Regions from separate parts of the Methylobacterium sp. CM6246 genome, predicted to be linked through region 2. Evidence: predicted binding sites of a transcription regulator. Region 2 holds the regulator's gene; each other region holds the start of a gene.
The links. The regulator PhoB, encoded in region 2, activates phosphate uptake and scavenging genes when phosphate is short. The targets are predictions, from matches to a motif close to TGTCATNNANCTGTCAT.

Region 1 (7,382 bases), 1.7 Mb from region 2:
CCCTGCTTCTGCCGGACCAGGCCGCGGGCATGGTAGGCCTCGGCCGATTCGGGCATCAGCCGGATCGCGACGTTGAGGTCGGACAGGGCCTGGTCGACGTTGCCCTGGGCGCGCTCGACGTTGGCGCGGCCGATATAGGCCGGCCCGTAATTCGGGTCGATGCTGATCGCCTTGCTGAAATCCTGCAGCGCGGCGGCGTCGCGGCCGACCTGGCGCTCGGCCAGCGCGCGGTTGTTGTAGGCCGAACCCGAATTCGGGTCGATCTGGATCGCCTTTGTGAAGTCGGCGATGGCGTCGTTGAACTGGCCGGCCCGGGCATAGGCGGCGCCGCGGGTGTTGTAGGCGGCAGCGTCGTTCGGGTTGCGCTGGATCACCTCGGTCAGCGACGCGATGTTGACGTTGGTGGCGCCGGTGGTGTCGGTCTCCACCACCGCGTATTGCCGCGGGCTGGCGGCACTGCCGACGGTTTCACAGCCCGCAAGGGCCGCGGCCGAGAGCGTGGCCGCGCCGATCAGCGCGATCTTGTGTGCCAGCCCGTTGCGTACGATCATCGCCCCACTCTCCCCGGGGCGCGGCCCGCCTTCGCGCGCGCACCCCGCCCCCGATTGTCCCGTCGCCCGGCCCGCGCCGCGCCCCTCGTCTCCGAGGCACCGTCGCGCATCGCGGTGAATGCCGGCTTAAAGGCGCGCGGTTCCGTGACCGCCCACGATGTGGTGGAAGCGGCGGGATGTGGCGAAGGTATGGCTCGACGGCGCGCAGGCGTCCGGGGGCGGCCTCCGGCACGCGTGCGGCCGGTCCGGTGTGTTCCCGAAGCCGCAGAACCGGGCTCGATCAGGGGATCGGAACGGATCCCAGCCGGGTGACGTGGCCCATCTTGCGGCCGGGCCGGGCCTCGCCCTTGCCGTAGAGGTGCAGGTGGGCGCCGGGCTCGGCCAGCAGGCCCGACCAATCGTCGGCCTGGGCGCCGATCAGGTTGCGCATCTCCACCGGCAACCCGCCGATCCGGGCCGAGTCGCCGAGCGGCCAGCCGCACACCGCGCGGACATGCTGGGCGAATTGCGAGGTCGTCGCCCCCTCGATGGTCCAGTGCCCGGAATTGTGGACCCGCGGCGCGATCTCGTTGACCACCAGCCGCTCGGCTCCGTCCTGGCGCACCAGGAACATCTCGACGGCGAGCACGCCGACATAATCCAGCGCATCGGCGATCCGCTTGGCGATGTCGAGGGCGGCGCGGGCGGTCTCGGGCGTCAGGCCGGGGGCCGGCACCCGGGTCAGCGCCAGGATGTGGTCGCGGTGCTCGTTCTCGCACAGGTCGAAGGCCGCGAAGCCGCCGTCACGGCCGCGGGCGGCGACCACCGAGACCTCGCGCTCGAACGGCACGAAGCCCTCCAGGATCAGCGGCGCGCCGCCGAACTCGGCGAACAGCGCGTTGCGGTCGCCCTCGGCGCGCTCGCGCAGGATGCGCTGACCCTTGCCGTCGTAGCCGAACCGGCGGGTCTTGAGCACCGCCGGAAGGCCGAGCGCCGCGATCGCCCGGTCGAGGTCATCGGGCGTGTCGACCGCCTGGAACGGGGCGGTCGGAATTCCGAGCCGGTTGATGAATTCCTTTTCGCTGAGGCGATCCTGGGTGGTGGCCAAAGCTTCGGCGTTCGGGTGCAGGGGCGCGTGCCGGGCCAGGATGTCGGCGGTGGCGCGCGGGATGTTCTCGAACTCGTAGGTCACCGCGTCGACGCTGCGCGCGAAGGCGGCGAGCGCTTGCGGGTCGTCGTAGGCCGCGCAGGTCGTCCGGGCGCAGACGTCGAAGGCGGGGCTGTCCTGATCGGGCGCGTAGACGTGCACCTTCAGGCCGTAAGCGGCCGCCGCGAGCGCGATCATGCGCCCGAGCTGCCCGCCGCCGACGATGCCGAGGGTGGAGCCGGGCTTCAGGGGTGTGTCCGTCACGAATGCGTTTCCGTCACCGGCCGCTCGGCCACCGACGCGGTCTGGGCCGCGCGCCACGCCTCGAGCCGCTCCGCCAGGCCCGGATCGCCGAGCGCCAGCACCGCGGCCGCCAGCAGCGCCGCGTTGACCGCGCCGGCCCGGCCGATCGCCAGCGTCCCGACGGGAATGCCGGCCGGCATCTGGACGATCGACAGCAGGCTGTCCTGGCCGGACAGGGCCTTCGATTCCACAGGAACGCCGAAGACCGGCAGGCGGGTCATCGCGGCCGCCATGCCGGGCAGGTGCGCGGCCCCGCCGGCACCGGCGATCACGACCTTGAACCCGTCCGCCACCGCGCCCTTGGCGAAGGCCACGAGCCGGTCCGGGGTGCGGTGGGCCGACACGATCCGGGCGTCGTACGGCACCGCGAGCGCATCGAGCGTCTCGGCGGCGTGCCGCATGGTCGCCCAGTCGGACTGACTGCCCATGATGATCGCGACGGGAGGCGACGCCATCGTATGTCCCGGCAAAAGAGGCCGCTTACAGGCGAGGCGGCCCGGCGGCAAGGCGGCGGGCCAGTGCGTCCACCGGCATCGGTGGACCGTCCCGGAAGATGGTTTCCGGCTTCCGGTGCGACGCGCTGCGCTCGCTCACCCCGAACCGGCATCCACTTCGGCGGCGCGCTCTAAGCGATGATATCGGGGGTGAGGGCATCCTCGATATGGTAGATCCGGTCGCGCAGGGTCAGCTTGCGCTTCTTCAAGCGCTGGATCTGAAGCTGATCCCCAGCGACGCTGCGCTCCAGCGCCTCGATGGCGCCGTCGAGGCCCCGGTGCTCCTCGCGCAGACGACTCAGCTCGGCCTCGAGGTCCGACTGCGCGCTCTCACCCGACTCGTCCGCCATCATCACCCGCGGGATCGAAGACCGTTCCAGATCGAAGAGCATGCGTTACGCCCCGCCGCGGGACAAGCCGGCCGTGCAAGCATTCGTGAGGCTTGGCCGGAGAAAAGGCTTCGACAGGTGCGGCATCCTGTGCCAGTCTCTATGTGTCGGAACAATGACAGGAGATTCGACTCATGTCGCTGCAGACGCATTTGAGCCAACTCGCCCGGAAGCACGAAGCCCTCGAGCGCGAGATTCACGAGGCGATCCACAGGCCTTCTGCGAACGACCTCCACATTGCCGAACTGAAGCGACGGAAACTTCTTCTCAAGGACGAAATCAAAAGGCTGCAAGCCGGCAACGATACGTTGCACTGAGCGACGCCTGACTGTCCCACGAACATACTTTCAAGATGAGAACCGCCGTATCGGTCCGCCCGGTGCGGCGGTTCTCTGCACGCGTGTTTTACGCTCTTCCAACCGAGACCCCGTCGCGAGGCGCCCGCGCCACTGAGCCTCGAAGGCGCCCTCCAGATGCAGCCGCGATCCCTGGAACCCTCCTTCGAGGCCTCCGCTTCGGTCCAGAACATCAGAATGATGGGACTGGGTAGGAGAAGCCGGCTCTTCGGCTGAGCCCGGTAGCGATCCATAAGCGCGTTATCATCCACTTGGACGACCGCTCGCGCGCGCAAAAAAATCAGAATCGGCTAATCTCTCCGGGATGCCGCCGGAGAGCGGCTCCGAGGACACGCCGCGCCCATGACCACCGCCAGCCTGCCGGGCCGCTATCCCGAGATCTATGTCGCGGCGCGCCGCGACCCGGAGGCGTTCTGGCGCGAGGCGGCCCGGGCGCTCGACTGGTCGCGCGCGCCCGAGCAGATCTTCGCGCCGGACGCCGGGCCCTACGGCCGCTGGTTCCCGGACGGGACGCTCAACGCCTGCCACAACGCGGTGGACCGCCACGCCGACGGGGCGCGGGCCGAGCAGGCGGCGATCCTGTACGATTCCCCCGTCACCGGCACGAAGCGCAGCATCAGCTACCGGGCCCTGCGCGATTCGGTGGCGACGCTCGCGGCCGTCTTGGCCGATCTCGGCGTCGGCAAGGGCGACCGGGTGATCCTGTACATGCCGATGGTGCCCGAGGCCCTGTTCGGCATGCTGGCCTGCGCCCGGCTGGGCGCCGTCCACTCGGTGGTGTTCGGCGGCTTCGCGGCGAACGAATTGGCGGTGCGGATCGAGGATGCGGCCCCGAAGGTGGTGCTGGCGGCCTCCTGCGGCCTGGAGCCGAACCGGGTGGTCGCCTACAAGCCGCTGCTGGACCTCGCGATCGCCACCTCCCGGCACAAGCCCGACGCCTGCCTGATCCTGCAGCGTCCTCAATGCGCCGCGACGCTCGTCGCGGGCCGCGACCACGATTGGGCCGAGGCCGTCGCGGCCGCCGAGGCGGCGGGCAAGCGCGCCGCCTGCGTGCCGGTGGCCGCCACCGACCCGCTCTACGTCCTCTACACCTCCGGGACGACCGGCAAGCCGAAGGGCGTGGTCCGGGATACCGGCGGCTACCTTGTGGCGCTCGCCTGGTCGATGCCGAACCTCTACGGCGTCCGGCCCGGCGAGACCTATTTCTGCGCCTCCGATATCGGCTGGGTGGTCGGCCATTCCTACATCGTCTACGCGCCGCTGCTGCACGGCTGCACCACGGTCCTGTACGAGGGCAAGCCGGTAGGCACGCCCGATGCCGGGGCGTTCTGGCGGGTGGTCGCCGAGCACGGCGTAGTCTGTCTGTTCACGGCGCCGACGGCCCTGCGCGCGATCAAGAAGGAGGATCCGGCCGGGGCGCTGGTGGGCGACTACGACCTGTCCGCCTTCCGCAGCCTGTTCCTGGCCGGGGAGCGGGCCGACCCGGATTCGGTCGCCTGGGCCGAGCGGGCGCTGGATCGCCCGGTCATCGACCATTGGTGGCAGACCGAGACCGGCTGGCCGATCGCCGGCAACCCGTTGGGCCTCGGCCTCCTGCCGGTCAAGCACGGCAGCACCTGCGTGCCGATGCCGGGCTACGCGGTCGCGGTCCTGGACGAGGGCGGCAAGCCGGTCCCGCCCGGCACGATGGGCACCATCGCGATCCGGCTGCCCCTGCCGCCCGGCTGCCTGCCGACCCTGTGGGGCTCGGACGCCCGGATGCAGTCGAGCTACCTCGCCACCTTCCCGGGCTACTACGACACCTCGGATGCCGGGGTGATCGACGCCGACGGCTACATCACCGTGCTCGGGCGGACCGACGACATTATCAACGTCGCGGGCCATCGCCTGTCCACCGGCGGCATGGAGGCGGTGCTGGCCGGCCACCCCGATGTCGCCGAATGCGCGGTGATCGGCATCCGCGACGCGCTGAAGGGCGAGGTGCCCTGCGGCTTCGTGGTGCTCAAGGCCCGGGTCGACCGCGCGCCCGAGGACATCGAGCGCGAGTTGGTCGCCAAGGTGCGCGACGAGATCGGGCCCGTGGCTGCGTTCAAGCTGGCGCTCACCGTGCCGCGCCTGCCGAAAACCCGGTCCGGCAAGATCCTGCGCGCCACCATGAAGCGCATCGCCGACCACGAGCCCTGGACGATGCCGGCGACCATCGACGACGCCTCCGTCCTCGACGAGATCGGCGCCAGCCTGAAGGGACGGGGGATCGGCGCGGATTGATGATGCGTCGCGATACGGGCTCCCGAAGGGCCCGAGGCCCTTCGGCGGGGTTCGGGGGGCGCAGCCCCGAATCCGGGCGAAGCCGGACACCAGGGCTCCGCCCCGGACACGCAACGGGCCGCCGACCCTTTGAAACCGCGACCGTTTCGAGACGCGTCGCGACCGTATCTTGCGCTGCGGCATCCGTTCACCATCTCTAGACCATCCAACCGGATGGGCTGGAGAGGGCGAGGCGATGGCAGACACCGTACCGGAACTCCGGCCCAAGGTGCCGGATAGCGAGAAGATCACGATCAACCTGGGCTTCGTCGATCTCGGCCGGGTCGACCTGATGGTCCGCGATGGGTTCTACGCCAACCGCGCCGACTTCATCCGCACCGCGGTGCGCAACCAGCTGGACCGGCAGGAGGAGGCGGTGCGCCAATCCGTGGCCCGCCGCCAGCTGCGCCTGGGCGTCTCACACTATTCCCGCGCCTCCCTGGAGGCCGCCCGGGATGCCGGCGTGCCCCTGCACATCCAGGTCCTCGGCCTCGCCACGGTGGCGACGGACGTCACACCCGAATTGGCGCGCGCCGCCATCGCCTCCGTGGAGGTGCTGGGGGCGTTCCAGGCCAGCCCCGCGGTCAAGGCCGCCCTGGCCGACCGGATCGCCTGAAGAATTTCCCGACCGCACAGCCGGGCGCAGCCGCCGGCCGTGTCCGAACCCCGCCCGCAAGGAACGGCCCGATGAAGCACTTCCCCAAGCTGGACTTTTTGAACTTCGACCTGTCCAAGATGAAGCTCGGCGGGTTCGGAGGCCCCGGCTCGGCCGAGGCCGAGGGCAAGCGCGCGGCCCGAGCCGCCCGGATGACGGCCGCCATGGGCCGGTTCCAGAGCCAGCAGGCCGACGCCTTCGCCCGCTGGGCCGAGGCGCGCGAGCGCCCGGCCGAGACGACCGGGGGCGCCCCGATCATCGACATGGAGGCGCCGCAGGCCCCCGGCGACGCCTGGACGCCCCCCAAGCCGAGTGCCGAGCCGGACCACGCCGCCCCACACGTCCCCCCACACGCCGCCGACATCGCCGCGGCGGTGATGCGGACCGTGCGCGACGGCCTCGCGCGGAGCGGACTCCCCACCGGCGCTTTCGCGGAGGGCTTCGCGGGAGCCCCCGTGCAGCAGCCCGGACGGCCCGCCGCCGCGACCGTGCCGGCCGGCGCCCGGTTCGAGGACAGAACCTTCACGGCCGCCGCGGGCAGCCGCCGCTACAAGGTGTTCGTGCCGAGCGGCTACACCGGCCAGGCGCTGCCCGTCCTCCTGATGCTGCACGGCTGCACCCAGAACCCGGACGACTTCGCCGCCGGGACGCGGATGAACCGCCTCGCCGAGGCGCAGACCTTCCTGGTCGCCTATCCGGAGCAGCCCCAGTCGGCAAACATGCAGCGCTGCTGGAACTGGTACGCCACCAGTGACCAGACCCGTGACGCCGGAGAGCCGGCCCTGCTCGCAGGCATCGCCCGGGCGGTGGTGGAGGAGTTCTCGGGCGACCCGAACCGGGTCTACGCTGCGGGTCTCTCGGCCGGGGGTGCTACGGCGGCGATCCTGGCGGCGACCTATCCGGACCTGTTCGCGGCGGTGGGCGTCCATTCGGGCCTGGCCTGCGGCGCGGCCCGGGACGTTCCCTCGGCCTTCGCCGCCATGAAGGGGCAGGGCAGCGCCCCGGGCCGCAACCGGCAGGCGGTCCCGACCATCGTGTTCCACGGCGACATCGATCGCACCGTGCACCCGGCCAACGGCGATCAGGTGGTCGCCCAGGCCATGGCGCCCACGGGCCTCGCCGAGACGGTCGACCGGGGCACGAGCCCGGGGGGCGTCGCCTACACCCGAACGGTCCGCAAGGACGCCGCCGGCGGGACCCA
Region 2 (7,382 bases):
CGTCTTCAACATGTGAGTGAGATGGGGAGGGGGTCGCGGCCCCCTCCCTCGCATCGCGGCCCGCACCGCGCTACCACGCCTCCCTTCGCAGAGAATCGCGGATGTCCGCTTTGACCGAGACGATTGCCCTCGCCCGACCTCGCGCCGCCGCCGCGCGCAAGGGACCGAGCCGGAACCTCGACACCCTGTTCCGGGTCTGCTCCTACGGCGCGGCCCTGTTCGTGCTCGTGGTGCTCGCCGGAATCCTGGGCTCGATCCTCTACGGCGGCTGGCCCGCCTTCCGGGAATTCGGGTTCGCCTTCCTGACCTCCAGCGCCTGGAACGTCGGGACGGAGCAGTACGGCTCCCTGGTCGCCGTCATCGGGACCGTGGCCTCCGCCACGCTGGCACTCCTGATCGGCGTCCCGGTCTCCCTGGGGATCGCCGTCTACCTTACGCAGCTCTGCCCAGGCTGGGCCCGCAAGCCAGTGGCGATGACCATCGAGCTGCTCGCCGCGGTGCCGAGCATCATCTACGGCATGTGGGGCCTGTTCGTGTTCGCGCCGCTCTTCGCGCGCTTCGTCCAGATCCCGGTATCGAACATCGTCGAGGGCCTGCCGATCGTCGGCACGCTGTTCTACGCCCGGGTCCCGTCCGGGGTCGGCGTGTTCACCGCCGGCATCATCCTGGCGATCATGATCGTGCCGTTCATCGCCTCGATCGCCCGCGACATGCTCGACCAGATCCCGACCGTTCTGCGCGAGAGCGCCTACGGCATCGGCTGCACGACCTGGGAGGTGGTCCGCCACGTGCTGGTGCCGCAGGCTTCCGTCTCGATCATCGGCGCGATCATGCTCGGCCTCGGCCGCGCCCTCGGCGAGACCATGGCGGTGACTTTCGTGATCGGCAACGCCAACCGCCTCTCAGCCTCGATCTTCGACCCGAGCTCGACCATCGCATCGCGCATCGCCAACGAGTTCAACGAGGCCGACGGTCTCCAGCTCAACGCCCTGATGGCCCTGGGCTGCATCCTCTTCATCATCACCTTCGTGGTGCTCATCATCGCCCGGCTGCTGACGCGCCGCGTCAAAGCTGCCTGAGGAGGGCTCTCGATGGACGCGTCCAACCCCATGGCCTTCAACACCGCCGCGCCGCGCCGCTCCGGACGGGTCCGCCCCAGCCGGCGGATCGCCGACCGCGTGCTGCGCACCGCCTGCCTGGTCGCCACGATCGTGGGCGCCGTGGTGCTCGGCTCGATCCTGCTGATGCTGATCATCCAGGGCGTGCAGGGCTTTACGCCCGCCATGTTCATGCACCCGACCCCGGGCCCCGGCTCCGAGGGCGGCGGCATCGCCAACGCGATCCTGGGTAGCCTGGTGCTCACCGGGATCGGGATCACGATCGCGACGCCGGTCGGCGTCATGGCCGGGACCTACCTGGCCGAGTACGGCCGGTTCTCGAAGATCGCCGGGCTGATCCGCTTCCTCAACGACATCCTGCTCTCGGCGCCGTCGATCCTGATCGGCCTGTTCGTCTACACCCTGATGGTGCGGCCGATGGGGACCTATTCGGGCTGGGCCGGCGGCGTGGCGCTCGCCATCATCGCCGTGCCGGTGATCGTACGCACCACCGAGGACATGATGCGCCTGGTGCCCGGCACCCTGCGCGAGGCCGGGGCCGCTCTCGGGGCCCCACCCTCGACGGTGATCATCAGCGTCACCTGGCGGGCGGCCTCGGCCGGCATCGTCACGGGGATCATCCTGGCGCTGGCCCGCATCGCCGGCGAGACCGCGCCGCTCCTGTTCACCGCGCTCAACAACAATTCGTGGTTCTCGCCCGACCTCATGGGCGGCGTCGCGAACCTTCCGGTCATGATCTACCAGTTCGCCCTCTCACCCTATCCGAACTGGCAGAGCCTCGCCTGGGCCGGGGCGCTCCTCATCACCGCGACGATCCTGGTGCTGTCGATCATCGCCCGTCTCGTCATCAAGCCGCAGATGTCGCGCTAAGACCCTTCTCGAGGACACGACGATGAACGCCGCTTCCGCGATCCCCACGGTCGATCTCACCCGCAACCACGCCAACGAGGGCGGTGCGGTCCGGATCGCCGTGAAGGGTCTGAACTTCTACTACGGCAGCTTCCACGGGCTGAAGAACGTGGACATCAACTTCCACGACCGCCAGGTCACGGCCCTGATCGGGCCGTCCGGCTGCGGCAAGTCCACGCTGCTGCGCTGCTTCAACCGGATCTACAGCCTCTACCCGGAGCAGCGGGCCGAAGGTCAGATCATGCTCGACGGCGAGAACATCCTCGACCCGTCCGTCGACCTGAACGACCTGCGCTCGCGGATCGGCATGGTCTTCCAGAAGCCCACGCCGTTCCCGATGTCGATCTACGACAACGTGGCCTTCGGGCTGCGCCTCTACGAGAAGCTGCCGAAATCCGAACTCGACGGACGGGTGGAGCAGTCCCTGCGCAAGGCCGCCCTCTGGGACGAGGTGAAGGACAAGCTGCGCCAGGCGGGCACCGGGCTCTCCGGCGGCCAGCAGCAGCGCCTGTGCATCGCCCGCACCGTGGCCCAGAGCCCGGAGGTGATCCTGTTCGACGAGCCGACCTCGGCGCTCGACCCGATCTCCACGGGCCGCATCGAGGAACTGATCGAGCAGCTGCGCGACGAGTTCACCATCGTGATCGTCACGCACAACATGCAGCAGGCTGCCCGCATCTCGCAGTTCACCGCCTTCATGTACCTGGGTGAATTGATCGAGTTCGGCCCCACCAACCGCATGTTCATGAACCCTGTGGAGCAGCGGACCCAGGATTACATCACCGGGCGGTTCGGTTAAGCCAATCGCGGAAGTTTCGCGGAAGAGTTGATGACCGGATCGGCACATGTTTGCGCGTCGATCTCAAGACGCGGAGCCGCGCCCGATCGGAATTCGACCGGGCGCTACTCCGAGGCATGTTGCGTTGACCTGGGAACATCGGCCTATTCCGGTTGTTTTTGTCGCGTGCCGAAATCTGCTCCGCTCCGCATCATGACGTGAACTATCCAAGGGACTGGGTACCGGGAAACGTACAACGGTATCCGTGATCGCAGCGGCGGGTTTCCGCCAGACCTCGCGGATCAAGGTTTGCGGGACGCCATCGAAGGATCCACCATGCCCGGCCATATCGTCAGTTCCTACGACACCGACCTGGATGACCTGCGTCGCTCGATTTCCGAGATGGGCGGCGTCGCCGAGAAGATGGCCGCCGAGGCGACCGATGCCCTCGTCCGCCGGGACGATACGCTCGCCCAGGCGGTGATCCTCGCCGACAAGCGCCTCGATGCGCTCCAGCGTGACATCGAAGAGCGGGCAGTGCTGCTCATCGCCCGGCGTCAGCCGCTGGCGATCGACCTGCGCGAGACCATCTCGGCAATCCGCGTGTCCGGCGATCTGGAGCGGATCGGCGATCTCGCCAAGAACGTCGCCAAGCGGGTCGTCGCGATCTCCGATCAGGCGCCTGCGCAGAAGATCGTGCTCGGCGTGCGCCACATGAGCGACCTCGCGGAAGCTCAGCTCAAGGATATCCTCGACGCCTATGCCAGCCGCGACATCAAGGCGGCCTACGATGTCTGGGAGCGGGATGGCGAGATCGATGCCCTGTACAATTCGCTGTTCCGCGAACTCCTCACCTACATGATGGAGGATCCGCGCAACATCTCGTTCTGCACGCATCTGCTCTTCTGCGCGAAGAACGTCGAACGCATCGGCGACCACACCACCAATATCGCCGAGACGATCCATTACCTCGCCACCGGTGAGACGCTGGCGGGCGAGCGGCCGAAGAACGACGCGTCGAACTACGCGACGGTCGGGCCTGCCGCCACGGCCCCGTGACATGCGGTTCGCGGTTCCTCCGCAGCGCGCACTCCCACCTGCGGGACAAAGCCCCGGTGGGAGTGCGCGTGGGTTGAGGAATCACGGCCCCTGCCGCACCATCGGCGCGTCCGGGCCCTCCGGCGCGGTTGATTCGATGCGTGCCGAATTCGGAACGGGTTATCGAACGTGAGCATGCAAGTCCTGATCGTCGAGGACGAGGAGGCGCTGACTACCCTGCTGCGCTACAACCTGGAGGCCGAAGGATTCCTGGTGGATTCGGCCAGTCGCGGTGACGACGCCGAACTGCTCCTGGCCGAGCGCACGCCCGATCTGGTCCTGCTCGACTGGATGCTGCCCGGCCTCTCGGGCATCGAGTTGTGCCGCCGCATCCGGGCCCGGCGCGAGACCGAGCGTCTGCCGGTGATCATGCTCACCGCGCGCGGCGAGGAAGGCGACCGGGTCCGCGGGCTCGGAACCGGCGCCGACGACTACATCGTCAAGCCGTTTTCGGTGCCGGAACTGCTGGCCCGCGTTCGGGCGCTGCTGCGTCGGGCCAAGCCGGCCCACGTCGCCGACCGTCTGGCGGCGGGCGACATCGAGCTCGACCGCTCCGGCCACCGGGTCCGGCGCGCCGGCGAGGAACTCCATCTCGGACCAACCGAATTCAGGCTGCTGGAATTCCTGATGCTGGCGCCAGGCCGGGTTTTTTCCCGTGAACAGCTCCTCGACGGGGTCTGGGGCCACGACGTCTACATCGACGAGCGCACCGTGGACGTACATGTCGGGCGGCTGCGTAAGGCGCTCAACGCCCCCCGGCAGGCCGACCCGATCCGCACCGTGCGGGGCTCGGGATACGCCTTCGACGAGACGTTTTCCCTCGAAGCCTGAAGACCTCCAGCCCGTCGGGGCGGAACGGCGCGCCTGCCTCCTCGGTCAGCGTGCCAGCGCTGCGCTCTTACCGGAGGCGGCCGGTACCACCTTCAAGGCCGCCAGCACCGTTCCCTCGGTGAGGATCTGCGGCAGCACCTGTGCCTCCCCAGTGCCCGTGTAGAGCAGGTACAGCGGGACGCCGCTGCGCCCATGCGCCTCCAGCAGGCGGGTGATCTCGGGGTTCTGGTTGGTCCAGTCGCCCTTCAGGTAGGTCACACCCCGATCCTTCATGGCGGCCCGCACGGCCTTCGTGGACAACGAGGTCGTCTCGTTGACCGCGCATGTGATGCACCAGGCGGCGGTCATGTTCACGAAGACCGGCCGCCGCGCGTTCACCAAGGCGTCGAGACGCGCCTGCGTGAAGGGCTCGACGCCCTCTGCGGCGGCCTGGGCGACGGGCACGGCCCGGTCGCGATCGAGGGTCAGGGTCAGTGCCCCGACGGCGACGACCGTCAGCAGCGCGACGCCCTGGACGACGGGTCCGACCCGCGAAGCGGCGACGCGCCCGTGCTCCCAGGCCCAGGCCGCGAAGCCCACCAGCACGAGGCCGATCAGCCCCACCAGAAGCCCCTGCGGGCCGACCTGCTGGGCCAGGACCCAGATCAGCCACGCCACCGTTGCGTAGACCGGGAAAGCCAGAACCTGCTTCAGGGTTTCCATCCAGGCGCCCGGCCGCGGCAGCGCCCGCAGCGCCGGCGGCCACAGGGTCAGCGCCAGGAAGGGCAGGGCGAGGCCCAAGCCCAGGCTGGCGAACACCGCGAGCGCGACGCCGGCGCTCTGGGTCAGCGCGAAGCCCACGGCCGAGCCCATGAACGGTGCCGTGCAGGGGGTCGCCACCAGGGTCGCGAGAACGCCCGTGAAGAATGAGCCGCTGAGACCCGAGCGCCGGGCGAGCCCGTCTCCGATGGCGGTGAGCCGACCGCCGACATGGACAACCCCCGACAGGCTCAGGCCCATGGCGAGCAGCAGATAGGCGAGCCCGGCCACCACGGCCGGCGATTGCAGCTGGAAGCCCCAGCCGATCGCGGCCCCGCCGCCCTTGAGGGCGAGCAGCAAGCCTGCAAGGCCTAGGAAGCTCGCCATCACCCCAGCCGTGTAGGCGAGGCCGTGCAGGCGCACGCGCGCCGCGCTCTCGCCGGCATGCCGGACGAGGCCGAGCACTTTGATCGACAGGACGGGAAAGACGCAGGGCATCAGGTTGAGGATCAGCCCGCCCAGGAAGGCCAGGCCCGCCGCGGTCGCCAGGGTCAGCGCGTCGAAGGCCGGGGCGACCGGTTGGGCTGCGGCGGAGGCCTCGGGTGCAGCCACTGGGACCGGTGCAACCGGCTCGTCCCCGTACGCGAAGGCCAGGCGATGCGTTTCGGCACCGGTCGTCTCCTCCACGGTGAGCACGCCCGGCAGGGCGGCCGGTGCCGGGTCCGTCGGGGTGCTCCGCGCGAGGGTGAGGTGCAGGCCGGATGCGTCGACGCGCATCACCTGGACGGCGGCGTTGTCGATGGCGGTCTCGGAATAGGGGAAGAACGATGCGGCCTTGATAGACTCGGGCTTTAGGCCGGCCGCGGCGAAGTCGAGTTGCAGCGTGTCGCCCTGACTCGAGAGTTGCAGCGGCCAGAGCGCAGGGGCGGGCAATGCGGTGCGAGCCCGCTCGAACATGGCAGCCTGCCCGGCATCTGGCCGGGGCTCGCCCACCGGCAGGGTCAAGGCGAGGTCGGCGGAGCCCGGGACGCATTCGGTCTCGCAGACCAGGTAGGTCAGCTTGGCCTGGATCCGCACCGGATCGGCCGGGTCGAGGCTCGGCGGCGGCGTGACCGGCACGAGCAGGGTGACCTCGCCCTCGTAGCCGTAGTTCATCAGCGTCGCGATCGCGATGCGCTCGGGGGCGGGCCACCGGATCGCGCCGGCGTTGAAGCCCGCCGGCAAGGTCCAGGTCACTTCGGGGGGCAGACCGGAATCGCCCGGGTTGCGCCAGTAGACGTGCCAGCCCGGCTTCACCTGCATCCGCACCGCCAGGGTGAACGGCTGCGCCCCGGCCACCGCGATCGGCTCGGCCACGAGGCTCGACCGCACCAAGTCGGGTGGCGTGCGGAAGCCTTGCGCCGACGCGGCCGATAGGCTTGCGGTAAGGGCCAGGACAAGGAATGCGAGGCGGCGGATCATGCTGTCCCTTCGCGCGCGGGTCGGCCGCGGTTTCACCCGCGTCATCTCCGAGACGCAGGCGGGTCGTCTCGTGACGGGCCTTATAGCGCGCCGGTTCGGGCCCTGTCCTGCGCTCCAGCCCATGAGCCATCGGCCACGACGCCGCTGAGGCGCTCAGCGGGGCTCGAACAGGATGAGGGAGAGGGCGACCCTTCACTGAGTTCGTGGAGCTCGCGCTGTTCGGCGTGCTCGGCGATGACGCGCAGCGTTTCGCCGGCCGTCTAAAGAGCTTTGCGTATCGCCAAGCCGACGTCGCACAGCTTGTCACCGTCGAGCGGGTCGGTGGCGTCGTCGCAGACGATCAGCTGGACCCGCCGGACATCGTCACCATCCGATCCTTGCGTGTGGCCGAGGCGCACGTTCTGCACCGGGGCGCACTCGAAGGCGCCCGGATCAGAGCGCCAGAGGCG
Region 3 (7,382 bases), 1.2 Mb from region 2:
GGCCTCCGGAGACCGGGGCCATCTTCATCACGCCGCCCTCCATCGACATGGAGTGGATCTCGCCCGAGCGCGCGAACGGCACCGCGGCGCCCGTCAGCGTGTCCGGGGCGGTGCCGGAGTTGCGGATCGTCACGTAGCCGCCAGCGACCTTGGCGCCGTTCGGCGTGGCGCGCAGCCAGGGCGTGTCGATCGTGAGGTCGCCGGCCTTGATCGGGTCGGCCTGGGCCGCCCCCGTGAACACGCTGAGGCCGAGGAGGGCCGCGCAAAAGATCTTCATCGGCATGCTTCCGTCCTGAGGATGATGATCGACCGAGACGACACGTCAGGCCCGCGCGGCCGGTCCTTATGAGGTAGGCGGAATCCTGCGCCGGCCGCGTTGCGGTGACATCTCTGCCACACTGGTCCACCCAGGACTGTTGTCGCCGTGCCGCATCCAGTCGCCACGTGCGCTGGCGCACGCCGACGCCACAATCCGGCCCCTTCGATAGGGAGTCTTAAGGCCATCCCGACACCGTGGCGACCGAGTACACCCGCTCTCGCCATGAACTGACGAACTCCGGACAAGAGCCAGCGACTGATGCGCATCAAGGCAACAAACCGGTTCACCGCCATGCTGGGCGTCGCCGCGCTCGGCACGCTCGGCCTCGGTGCCGCCGAGGCCCGCGACCAGGGCAACTATGCCCAGGCCGAATGGGCGCAGGACTACGCTTCGCCCGCCGCCATGCAGGTGCAGCGCGAGACCGTGCCGATCCTGTCGCCCCAGACCGTGTCGGCGACCGAGCAGATGGTCGAGCGCTACCGGGACATCGTCAACCGCGGCGGCTGGCGCCCGGTCTCCGGCGCCGACCGCCTGCGCGTCGGCGCCAAGGGCCCGGCCGTGGCCGCGGTGCGCCAGCGCCTGATCGTCACCGGCGACCTCGATCCGGCCGCCGGCGGCTCCGGCGTGTACGATTCGTACGTCTCGGCCGGCGTGAAGCGGTTCCAGGCCCGCCACGGCCTCAGCCAGACCGGCGCCATGAGCCTCGCCACCCAGCAGGCGATGAACGTGCCCGCCGACGTGCGGCTGCATCAGCTCGAGACCAACGTCGTCCGCCTGCGCTCCTATTCGGGCGATCTCGGCCGGCGCTTCGTGATCATGAACATCCCGGCCGCCCTGGTGGAGACCGTGGAGAACGGCCAGGTCGTCACGCTGCACGCCGCCGGCGTCGGCAAGATCGACCGCCAGTCGCCGATCATGAACACCAAGGCGACCCAGATCAACTTCAACCCGACCTGGACGGTCCCGGCTTCCATCGTGAAGAAGGACCTGATCCCGAAGATGCAGAAGGATCCGAACTACCTCACCGACAACAAGATCCACATCCTGTCGGGCAACGGTGAGGTCTCGCCGCGCTCCATCAACTGGAACTCGGACGAGGGCACGCGCTTCACCTACCGGCAGGAATCGGGCGCCGATTTCAACTCGATGGGAATCGTGCGCATCAACATCCCGAACCCCTACGGCGTGTTCATGCACGACACGAACACCAAGGGCGTGTTCGGCGACGATTTCCGCTTCATCTCGTCGGGCTGCGTGCGCGTGCAGAACGTGCGCGAGTACATCACGTGGCTCCTGAAGGACACGCCCGGCTGGGGCCGCGAGCAGGTCGAGCAGGCGATCGAGAGCGGCAAGCGCGTCGACGCCAACATCGCCCAGCCCGTGCCGGTCTACTGGACCTACATCACCGCCTGGGCGACCCCGGACGGCCTCGTGCAGTTCCGTGACGACATTTACAAGCGCGACGGCGTGAACGTGCCCTCGACCATCGGGGCGCCGACCCCGGTCGCCAGCGCCGAACCGCTGCCCCAGACTTTCGAGCCTGGCGACGAGGAGTAAGCGCTCCGCGCTTCGACCCTACGGGTTCATCCGAGGCCCGCACCCCGACCCGGGGTGCGGGCCTCGCGCGTTTGGGGCCGCTCTGTCATCCGGCAGTCAAATGCCTCTGCTTGGCCTTTGCCGCCGAGTAGGAGTCCCCGATGCCACGCGATTCGATCCCAGCGTCCGGACGTCTGACCCGCCGGGAGACCGTCGCCGGCGCCGCCGCCCTCTCGCTCCTGGCCGGCCGTGCCGGCGCGCAGGGATCCGCTGAGGCCACGGGCATCGTCTATGCCGTCGGGGCGGCCGGTTCCACGCGCGCGCCGCTGCCGGGCGTGCTGGTCTCCAACGGCCGGGAGGTGGTGCGGACGGACGGAGACGGCCGCTACCGCCTGCCGATGCCGGGAGACGGGGTGGTGTTCGTGATCAAGCCGCCGGGCTATGCCCTGCCGCGGGACGCCGACAACGTGCCCCGCCACTCCTACATCCACCAGCCCGGCGGGACGCCCGCGGGCCTCGGCCTGCGCTACAGGGGCCTCGCGCCTACCGGTCCGCTCCCGGCCTCGATCGACTTCACCCTGACGAAGGCCGACGAGCCGGCGGATTTCGACGTGATCCTGTTCACCGATCCGCAGCCCGAGAGCCGGTTCGAGCTCGACCACGTGCGCGACACCGCAGTCGCCCGGGCCATGGCGATCCCGGCGGCCTTCGGCCTCACCACCGGCGACGTGCTGTTCGACGACCTCTCGCTCTACGGCCGCTCCAACCGCATCGTCGGGCGGATCGGCCTGCCGTGGTACAGCCTGCCCGGCAACCACGACCTCAACATGCAGGCACCGGACGCCCGCCACAGCCGCGAGACCTGGAAGCGCGTGTTCGGGTCGCCGACCTACGCGTTCCGCCACGGGCGCGCGCTGTTCGTGATGATCGACAACGTCGAGTGGATGGGGCCGCCGGTGCCCGTGGGAGCCAACACCTACCGGGGCCATGTCGGTGAGCGCACGCTCACCTTCCTGAAGAACCTTCTGGCCGAGAGCCCGCCGGACGATTTGATCGTGCTGGCGACCCATATCCCGCTGGTGACCGATACCGGCGACGACCCGCGCAGCGCGACGATCGACCGGGCCGCGCTCCTCGACCTGTTGGCCGGCCGGACGGTGCTGAGCCTCGCCGGCCACACCCACACCACCGAGCACCATTACCTTGCGGAGCGGCACCACCACCACGTGATGACCGCCGTGTCCGGCTCGTGGTGGAGCGGGCCGGATACCCGCACCGGCATCCCGTCCGCCGACAGCCGCGACGGCACGCCGAACGGCTTCCACGTGCTCTCGATCCGCGGCACCGACTACACCACTCGCTTCGTCCCCGCCCAGGGCGAGCCGGACGCGGCGATGCGGATCGCCTTCGAGAGCGAATTGCGCCCGGCCGCCCCCGAGATCGTCCGGGCGAGCCACCCGATGCAGCGGCTGCGCCCGCCGGTCCCGCAGGACGCGCTGTCGGCGACCAACCTCGTGGTCAACGTGTTCGACGGCGGCCCGCGCACGAACCTCGCGATTCGGATCGGCGACCGGGCGCCGGCGCCGATGGCGCGGACGCGCCGGCTCGATCCGTTCGTGACCGAACTCTACGCCCGCTATCCCGAGACCAGGAAGAGCTGGGTGCAGGCGACGCCCTCGACCCACATCTGGACCGCGGGCCTGCCCGACGACCTCGCGCCGGGCGCCCACCGGGTCACGGTCGCGGGCACCGACGAGTACGGCCGGCCGATCCGCGCCTGCGTCGTGCTCGAAGTCACGGGCGACGGCGCGCGCGGTTAGGAGGTCACGTCGGTGCGAGCATGAACGCGGCCTGCGTCGCACGCGTCAACGCCGCGCGGAGGACCGTGATCGCGGCCATCAGGACGATGGTGAGCGCCGCGGCCTCCCACGGGCTTCGAGCGATCGGACCCCAGACGTTTTGGACGGCGAATAGGCTCAAGTTCGACGCGACCAGATAGATCAGGACGTGCCGACCGGGGCTGGTCCAGAGGCGCGGGACCGCGATGCGCCGCACGATCGCCATGCTGGCCGCCCGGTAGAGCAGCAGGAACAGCGCAGGCCCGATCACCCACACGGTCGATGGCGGGAACCGCGAAGGCAGGCTCCCGGTGATCGACGCGACGGTCAGGAGGGCGTAGGTCGCCGACGCGGCGAGGCAGAGATCGATGCCGCCGAAAGGCTCCGTCCTGTCGGCGTAAAAGGCCCCCAGGAACAGCCACATCGCGTACGGGGCGAGTGGGAAATACGTGTTGTCCGGCGCGGGGACGAAGATCGCCAGCCAGGGCAGATCGGGACCGTCGAACGGGAGACATCCGAACGCGGCCGAGGCTGCAACGCACGCCATCAGACAGGCCGGCCTGCGGACGACGTGCCCGAGCCCTCTGCCGAGCCAAACCATCGCGAGGCTCAGGACGAAGAACGAGGCGAGGAATTCGCTGTGGCCCGGCAGGTCCATCAGCGTCACCACGCCGAGGATCCGCGCCGCCGACCACCCGTTGCCGTCGGTCAGGATTACGGCTCCGATCCCGGACAGGTAGAAGGCCAGCAGGATCTTGGCCGGCCCCTGCAGCCGCTCCCACACCGGCCTAACCCGGCCGGACCGGGCGGACAGGGCCGTCCCCCAGCCGAATGCGAACAGAAATCCCGAGAAGCTCACGAGGTTGATGACGTTGGACAGGCCCGCCGTGAACCCGTCGATCGGGGCCTGGACGATCTGGACGACGTGGGCGAACACCATGCCCAGTACGAGGAACGTCTTGAAGACATCGAGTTCGACGCACCGATCCGTGCGGACATTCCGGATGGACAAGACGTGGCCTCGGACTGCGACATCGAAGCGGCGGCGAGGCCACGCTGTGCAGTCCCCATGGTCGTCGGGAAGGGTAAAGATCGCATGCTGTGGGCCTGCCGCGCGATCCCTGGGCAGCTCCGTCGAGGCTGCTGCGCAGCACACGGTCGAAAGATGCGGTCGGATATCCGCCATGACCGGCCTCAGCCGGCCCGGCCGATTGGACCGGAACCCGTCGAAGTCGCGTTGATGGCGACCGTGGCGTTGCGGTCGGGAACGCCGCGACGCCGGGGATCCGACACCGCGGACGCGATGGCGTTCCGCGAGGCCGCATTCCTGGGACGGCAGCCGACGCAACCCGGCGATCACGCCCGCAACGGCCATCAGCGGGCGACGATCAGATCCTTGATCCGCGCGGCGAGCGCCTCCATCGGGAAGGGCTTGGTCAGCACCTGCATGCCGGGCTCCAGGTGGCCGTGCCCCAGCACCGCGTTCTCGGCGTAGCCGGTGATGAACAGAACCTTGAGGTTGGGGCGCCGCTCGCGGCCGGCATCCGCCATCTGCCGGCCGTTCATCCCCCCGGGCAGGCCGACATCGGTGACGAGCAGGTCGATATGCACGTCCGACTGCAGGACCTTGAGCCCCGCGGTGCTGTCGGCCGCCTCGATCGCGGTATAGCCGAGATCCTCCAGCACCTCGGTGACCAGCATCCGCACGGACGGCTCGTCGTCCACGATCAGCACGGTCTCGTCCTGGCCGGCCCGCGCCACGCTGGAGAGCTGCAGGGCGACATCGCCGCCTTCGGCCTCACCGCAATGACGCGGCATGTACAGGCACACGGTCGTGCCCCGGCCGACCTCCGATTCGATCCGCACCTGGCCTCCCGATTGCTGCGCGAAGCCGTGGATCATCGAGAGCCCGAGGCCGGTGCCCTGGCCGATCGGCTTCGTGGTGAAGAACGGCTCGAACACCCGGGCGATCACCTCCGGGGGCATGCCGGTGCCGGTGTCGGTCACGCTCAGCACGAGATACGGGCCTTCGGGGAGGTCGTGCCGGAGGGCCGCGGCCCGATCCAGGTGGGTGTTGGCGGTCTCGATGGTGATGCGCCCGCCCGCCGGCATGGCGTCGCGGGCGTTGATGCACAAGTTTAGGAGCGCGTTCTCGAGCTGGCCCGGATCGATCAGCGCTGGCCACAGCGCCGGAGCTCCTACGACGTCCAGGCCGATCTCCGGCCCGATGGTGCGCCGGATCAATTCCTCCATGCCCAGGATGAGCTGGTTCACGTTGGTCGGCTTGGGGGTCAGCGTCTGCCGGCGCGAGAAGGCGAGCAGGCGGTGGGTCAAGGCGGCCGCGCGCTTGGCCGCCCCCTGGGCCACCGTCATGTAGCGGTCCAGTTCGGCGAACCGGCCCTGGCCCATCCGGGTCTGCATCAGCTCCAGCGCGCCGGAGATGCCAGCCAGCAGGTTGTTGAAGTCGTGGGCCAGGCCGCCGGTGAGCTGGCCGACCGCCTCCATCTTCTGCGATTGCCTCAGGGCCTCCTCGGTCTGGCGCTGGCTGGTCGTGTCGATGCCGACGCCCGTGCGCCGGAGCGGCCGCCCCTCGGCGTCGTGGTAGGTATGGCCGCGGGACAGGACCCAGTGGACGGTGCCGTCCGGGTGGCACAGGCGATACTCGAGTTCGAGGTCGCCGGCATTCGCCAATCCGCCCGCCATGGTCGTCTTGAGCGCCGGGCGGTCGTCGGGGTGGACGTTGGCGAGGAAGTCCGGACGCGGGATGCCCTCCGATCCCCGGTCCGGATCGATCGCGTAGAGCTTGGCGATGGCGGCGTCGTAGAAGAATCGGTCGCTGTCCAGCTCGTAGGTCCAGACGCCGACCCCGCCGACCGCCGACAGGGCGAGGCGCGCGAAGTCCTGGGCGTCGCGCAGGAGGGCGTCGCGCTCCTTCTCGGCCGTGACGTCCCGGCCGGTGGCGTAGAGCATGTCTCCCGCCGGGACCGCGACCCAGGAGATCCAGCGCAGCGACCCGTCCTTGTGGCGGTAGCGATTGACGATCCGCGGCTGGGCGCCCTCAGCCGCCGCGGTGTAGGCGTCGATGGTCTCGGCATGGTCGTCCGGGACCACGAACGCGTTGACGTGGCGGCCCAGGAGTTCCTCGGGCGTGTAGCCGAGCATCTTCGTCCAGGCGGGATTGACCCGCCGGAAGACCCCCGCGAAATCGATGACCAGCAGGAGGTCCGGCGACGTGTCCCAAAGGGTGTTCAGCTCCAGGGTCCGTTCCTGCACCTGCTGCTCGAGCGTGTCGTTGAGCGTCCGGAGTTCCGCTTCCGCGACCTTGCGCGCGGTCACGTCGTTGAAGAAGATCGCGATATGCCGGTCCGCGGGCTCGCCGACCCGGATGGCGCGCACGTCGAACCAGCGCTCGAAGTTGTTGGCGTAGCTCTCGAAGTTGGCCGGCTCCCCCGTCCAGGCGACGCGGCCGTAGGTCTCGAACCAGAACCGCTCCAGGTCGGGGGCGAACTCCGTGACCCATTTTCCGCGCAGGTTGACGCCGGCCTGACGCTCGAAGGCCGGGTTGGCCTCGAGGAAGCGGTAATTCACCGGGTGGTCGCCGTCGAACTTCACCTCGACGATGGCGAAGGCCGTCTCCACCGTGTCCAGCAGCGTCCTGAACAGATCCTCCGTCTTGCGCAGGCGCTCGC

Region 1: ACYQPG_RS14950 (YdcH family protein) is a predicted target of PhoB. The motif match lies at 2,968-2,984, and genes of this name have one in related genera.
Region 3: ACYQPG_RS28505 (calcineurin-like phosphoesterase C-terminal domain-containing protein) is a predicted target of PhoB. The motif match lies at 1,960-1,976, and genes of this name have one in related genera.

The regions. Positions count from the first base shown of each region.
Region 1 is NZ_JBTXKY010000001.1:3,041,362-3,048,743, forward strand. It holds gene ACYQPG_RS14930 (tetratricopeptide repeat protein) at 1-551, opposite strand, end outside; gene ACYQPG_RS14935 (5-(carboxyamino)imidazole ribonucleotide synthase) at 832-1,941, opposite strand; gene purE (5-(carboxyamino)imidazole ribonucleotide mutase) at 1,938-2,435, opposite strand; gene ACYQPG_RS14945 (YdcH family protein) at 2,606-2,827, opposite strand; gene ACYQPG_RS14950 (YdcH family protein) at 2,998-3,180, shown strand; gene ACYQPG_RS14955 (propionyl-CoA synthetase) at 3,562-5,487, shown strand; gene ACYQPG_RS14960 (CopG family transcriptional regulator) at 5,723-6,142, shown strand; gene ACYQPG_RS14965 (extracellular catalytic domain type 1 short-chain-length polyhydroxyalkanoate depolymerase) at 6,214-7,382, shown strand, end outside.
Region 2 is NZ_JBTXKY010000001.1:4,738,419-4,745,800, reverse strand. It holds gene pstS (phosphate ABC transporter substrate-binding protein PstS) at 1-16, shown strand, start outside; gene pstC (phosphate ABC transporter permease subunit PstC) at 102-1,079, shown strand; gene pstA (phosphate ABC transporter permease PstA) at 1,092-1,988, shown strand; gene pstB (phosphate ABC transporter ATP-binding protein PstB) at 2,011-2,826, shown strand; gene phoU (phosphate signaling complex protein PhoU) at 3,142-3,864, shown strand; gene phoB (phosphate regulon transcriptional regulator PhoB) at 4,039-4,734, shown strand; gene ACYQPG_RS22935 (protein-disulfide reductase DsbD family protein) at 4,780-6,933, opposite strand; gene ACYQPG_RS22930 (hypothetical protein) at 7,194-7,340, opposite strand; gene ACYQPG_RS22925 (aminopeptidase P family protein) at 7,366-7,382, opposite strand, start outside.
Region 3 is NZ_JBTXKY010000001.1:5,902,401-5,909,782, reverse strand. It holds partial or broken gene ACYQPG_RS28515 (copper chaperone PCu(A)C) at 1-229, opposite strand, end outside; gene ACYQPG_RS28510 (L,D-transpeptidase family protein) at 578-1,876, shown strand; gene ACYQPG_RS28505 (calcineurin-like phosphoesterase C-terminal domain-containing protein) at 2,017-3,675, shown strand; gene ACYQPG_RS28500 (heparan-alpha-glucosaminide N-acetyltransferase domain-containing protein) at 3,680-4,705, opposite strand; gene ACYQPG_RS28495 (PAS domain-containing hybrid sensor histidine kinase/response regulator) at 5,068-7,382, opposite strand, start outside.